DNA from 2 places in the Variovorax monticola genome. Region 2 is predicted to be linked to the other one. Evidence: riboswitches for the same ligand, from Rfam matches in the RefSeq annotation. Region 2 holds a riboswitch; the other holds the start of a gene.
What was found. A riboswitch is a leader RNA that binds a small molecule or an ion and turns the genes downstream of it on or off. The one in region 2 is predicted to bind glycine.

Region 1: it holds a riboswitch for glycine, as region 2 does, so the genes downstream of both, gcvT (glycine cleavage system aminomethyltransferase GcvT) here and ACSFA5_RS17410 (D-amino acid dehydrogenase) in region 2, are expected to answer to the same signal.

What each region holds. Positions count from the first base shown of each region.
Region 1 covers NZ_JBPJZP010000001.1:642,377-644,761, reverse strand. The annotation lists gene gcvT (glycine cleavage system aminomethyltransferase GcvT) at 1-1,106, opposite strand, end outside; glycine riboswitch at 1,152-1,264, opposite strand; glycine riboswitch at 1,277-1,367, opposite strand; gene ACSFA5_RS02890 (hypothetical protein) at 1,401-1,949, opposite strand; gene ACSFA5_RS02885 (MFS transporter) at 2,173-2,385, opposite strand, start outside.
Region 2 covers NZ_JBPJZP010000004.1:605,965-608,349, forward strand. The annotation lists gene rfbB (dTDP-glucose 4,6-dehydratase) at 1-993, opposite strand, end outside; glycine riboswitch at 1,111-1,208, shown strand; glycine riboswitch at 1,239-1,355, shown strand; gene ACSFA5_RS17410 (D-amino acid dehydrogenase) at 1,448-2,385, shown strand, end outside.

The sequences.
Region 1 (2,385 bases), on a different contig from region 2:
ATGGCCTGCAGGCGCGTGCCCGGCCCCGCGAACGCTGTGGCCACGTAGCCCATGGCCACGCAGCGGTCGGCCGTGGGGCCGAGCAGGCCGCTGGTGACGATGCCGATGTCGTGGCCTTCGAAAGACTGGAGCACCGTGCCCTCGCGCACCGGAATGCGCTCCAGGGCGACGAGGCCCACGCGCTTGCGCTTGAGCGTGTCGTGATCGGTGTGGCCGGCGGCCCCCGGGGTGGCCGCGGCGAGCTGGGCCAGGATCTTCGCGGCGCCGGGGAAGCCGCCTTCGCGCGCGCCACCGGCACGGCGCACCTTCTGCATCGCCCAGTTGAGCGAGGCCTCGACCGGTGTGGTCGTGGTGTTGATGTCGTTGCCGTACAGGCACAGGCCGGCTTCGAGCCGCAGCGAATTGCGCGCGCCGAGGCCGATGGGCTTCACCTCGGGCTGGGCCAGCAGGAGCCGGGCCAGCGCCTCGGCGTCCGTGCCAGCCACCGAGATCTCGAAACCGTCTTCGCCGGTGTAGCCGCTGCGGGTGACGAAGGCAGCGATGCCGCCGATCCGCACCGCGCCGCCGGTCATGAACACGAAGCGCTCGATGCCGGGTGAGAGGCGTGCCAGCGTGGCCGCCGCCTGCGGGCCCTGCAGCGCGAGCAGGGCGTGGCCGGGCAGGGGCTGCACGTCGCAGCGGCCGCCGATCTTCTGCCGGATGTGGGCGATGTCGGCCGCTTTGCAGGCGCCGTTGACGATCACGAAGAGCGAGCCGTTGCCTTCGTTGAAGAACATCAGGTCGTCGAGGATGCCGCCCTCGTCGTTCAGCAGCAGGCCGTAGCGCTGCTTGCCGGCGGGCAGGTCGATCACGTCGACGGGCATCAGGGTCTCGAACGCCGCAGCGGCGTCGGGGCCGGCCAGGCGCAGCTGGCCCATGTGGGAAATGTCGAACAGACCGGCCGCGTCGCGCGTGTGCTTGTGTTCTGCCATCAGGCCGGCGGGGTATTGCACCGGCATCGCGTAGCCGGCGAACGGGACCATGCGGGCTCCGAGCTCCACGTGGAGGTCGTACAGCGGGGTCTTGAGCAGCGGGGTGTCGGGGGCGGAAGCAGCGGAAGAGGCCATGGGGCGCTCCAAAGGGGCAGACGAAATCCATGACGCAAGCCATGGGCCACCCCTGCTGTCCGCTTTACCTGAGAGATTCGCCCCACGATCGGGGTTTGCTCCTTCGGTGGGCCGCTGCATCGTTTCAGGTACGGCGGCCTCTCTCCAGCAAGGAAACGCCGGTGTGTACCGGCGCCTTGTCAGTCCTTTTGCCTGAGCGTTCGGGAATCCCCTGCGCCTTCGGCGGCCCCGTCGCGCGGGGCTCTCTCCTGACCGGGGCGAGTGTAGTGGATCGCGGTGCCCGGGGTTTTCGCGTCAGTGGACGATTTCAGCCGGCGGCAGCAACCGGTCGATGCGTTCGCGCAGCGATTCGGCGCGCTCCGGGCCTGCGGCCTTCTCGATTTCGCTGAGCATCAGCGCGGCGATGGTCATCATGGCCTCGCGGTCGCGCGCCTCGCGCAGGGCGTCGCGCATCTGCAGGGCGAACTTGGGGTCGCGGCGCACGAACATGCGCTCGCAGATGTCGAACAGGAACATGCGCGTGGTGGCCAGCGAGCGCTTGCCGTCGAAGTTGTCGGCCGAGGTGCTCAGCTGGATCGGGTCGGCGGCGGGTATCGCCGGGGCCTGCGCCGCCTGCGCGGCCGCAGCCGCAGCCGCTACGGCCTGCGGGTCTTGCAGGTAGCCCCGCTGCACCAGCGCCTGGAGCGCCTGGTCGGCCTCGTCCCGGGTACTGAACAGCGGGCTGAAGTCTGTCAGCGAGCGCCGGCCGTCCGCCATGAGCAGCAGCGCGCGCTCCCGTTGGCTGAGCGTGCGCTGGCCGCCCTGGAGTTCATCGCGGGCCTTGTCGGTCTTGGTGGGGAACATGGCAGCCACAGCTTTCGGGAGTCGAGGGCTGCAGCATCGTTGCAAGCGGTGACATCTTCATGAACCGTTTGGTTTACACGGGCAACGGTTGCTGGCGGCGTCATCCGCCCGCGATCTCCTTGCGAATGAGCCACTGGTTGCCCACGCGCTGCAGCGCCAGCGTCTTGCGGCTCGACCCGAGCGATCGAACGACACCTTGCGCTGCGCAACCGCACGCCAGCGTTCAGGCCGCCGCGCCCTTCGCTCCCTCCGGCATCACCTGCACCACACGGTTGCGCAACCGCAGCGCCAACACCGTCGCCGCGCCCAGCACGCACAGCACCGCGGTGAAAGTCACGCCCAGCCCGCGCGCGTCCGACAGCATGCCGAACAGCGGCGACACCAGCCCGCCCACCGACAGCGCCAGCCCCAGCGTGATGCCGCTGGCCGTGGCCGG
Region 2 (2,385 bases):
GCTGTTCGCGAGGTACCACTCGACGGTCTTGCGAATGCCGGAGTCGAAGGTCTCGGCGGGCTTCCAGCCGAGCTCGGCTTCGAGCTTGCGCGCGTCGATGGCGTAGCGGCGGTCGTGGCCGGGGCGGTCGGTGACGTAGGTGATCTGTTCCTTGTACGGCTTGCCGCCGGCCTTGGGGCTGAGTTCGTCGAGCAGCGCACACACGGTGTTGACGATCTCGATGTTGGGCTTCTCGTTCCAGCCGCCCACGTTGTACGTTTCACCGAGCTTGCCGGCTTCGAGCACACGGCGGATGGCGCTGCAGTGGTCCTTCACGTAGAGCCAGTCGCGCACCTGCATGCCGTCGCCGTACACGGGCAGCGGCTTGCCGGCCAGCGCGTTGACGATCATCAGTGGAATGAGCTTTTCGGGAAAGTGAAACGGCCCGTAGTTGTTCGAGCAGTTGGTGGTAACCACCGGCAGGCCGTAGGTGTGGTGCCAGGCGCGCACGAGGTGGTCGCTGGCGGCCTTGCTGGCCGAGTACGGGCTGTTGGGCTCGTACTTGTGCTCTTCGGTGAAGGCGGGGTCGGTCTTGGAAAGCGAGCCGTAGACCTCGTCGGTCGACACGTGCAGAAAGCGGAAGGCTGCCTTTTGCTCGGCCGGCAGCGCACTCCAGAAGCCGCGCACGGATTCGAGCAGGCGGAAGGTGCCGAGCACGTTGGTCTGCACGAAGTCTTCGGGGCCGTGAATGGAGCGGTCGACGTGCGATTCGGCTGCAAAGTTGACCACGGCGCGCGGCTTGTGCTCTGCCAGCAGGCGGTCGAGCAGCGCGCTGTCGCCGATGTCGCCCTGCACGAAGATGTGGTTGGGGTTGCCCTTGAGCGACGCGAGGGTCTCGAGGTTGCCCGCGTAGGTCAGTTTGTCGAGGTTCACGACCGGCTCGTCGCTGTTCGCGATCCAGTCGAGTACGAAATTGGCGCCAATGAAGCCAGCGCCGCCGGTAACCAAGATCATGGGGTCCCCTGTTATATGAAGCATTTGCCCTGCGGCAAACGAACTGGCGATTATCCCATTGGGTCGGTGTGCCGAAACACAAGGCTTGTCTCGCGGGCGCAACCGGTGTTTACAATCGGCCACACTGCAGGAGAGCGGGCCACCCAGGTGGCCCTACCGAAGGCGCAAACTCCCATGAACGCTCAGGTCGGCCCGACGAGGTCTTCGAAGAAGATTTCGGCAAGGGGTCAGTACTGCACCAACTGACAACGCCGTCTGGAGAGCCATCGCACCACGCACAGTGGCAACGATGCACCGAAGGAGCAAACCCGCTGCGGGCGCAACGGGTGAATCTCTCAGGTACCGAGGACAGGGGGAGCGGCAACTTGGACCACGGTCGTCCGGTTGCCTGCTATTGATTCAATAGCACACCACGCCCGTCGTTCAAGCGCTTCAACCTCAAAAGGTATTTGAAATGCGCGTGATCGTTCTTGGCGCCGGCCTGCTCGGCGTGACCTCGGCTTACTACCTCCAGCAACTCGGCCACGAAGTGACCGTGATCGACCGGCAGGCCACCCCGGCCGCCGAAACCAGCTTTGCCAACGGCGGGCAAATTTCCGTGAGCCATGCCGAACCGTGGGCCAACCCGGGCGCACCGCTCAAGGTGCTGCAGTGGCTGGGCAAGGAAGACGCCCCGCTGCTGTTTCGCATTCGCGCCGACATGCGCCAGTGGCTCTGGGGCCTGCAGTTCCTGCGCGAATGCACGCCAGCGCGCACCCGCCACAACATCGAACAGATCGTGCAACTGGGCACCTACAGCCGCGACGTGTTGCAACAGTTGCGCCGTGACACGCACATCGACTACGACCAGCGCACCCAGGGCATCCTGCACTTCTACACGACGCAAAAGGAGTTCGACGGCGCCCTCGCCCCCGCCGAGCAGATGCGCGCGCTGGGCTGCGAACGCCAGGTCATCTCAGCCGACGAGGCGGTGAAGATCGAGCCCGCCCTCGCCCACATCCGCCCCAAGCTCGCGGGCGCCACCTTCACGGCGGAAGACGAATCGGGCGACGCCAACCGCTTCGCGCGCGAGCTCTCGAAACTGGCGGCCGCGGCCGGCGTGAAGTTCTTGATGAGCCACACCGTCACCGCCCTGCGCGAAGCCGGCGGCAAAGTCGACCACGTCGAGGTGACCGACGCCGAGGGCCGCTTCCAGCGCATTCGCGGCGACGCGTTCGTCATGGCGATGGGCTCGCTGAGCCCGCTGCTGGCCGCGCCGCTGGGCATCCGGCTGCCGATCTACCCGGCCAAGGGCTACTCGGTGACGCTGCCCGTGAAGGACGCCTCCAAGGCCTACCAGGTCTCGCTGACCGACGACGAGTTCAAGCTGGTGTTCTCGCGCTACACCTCGGC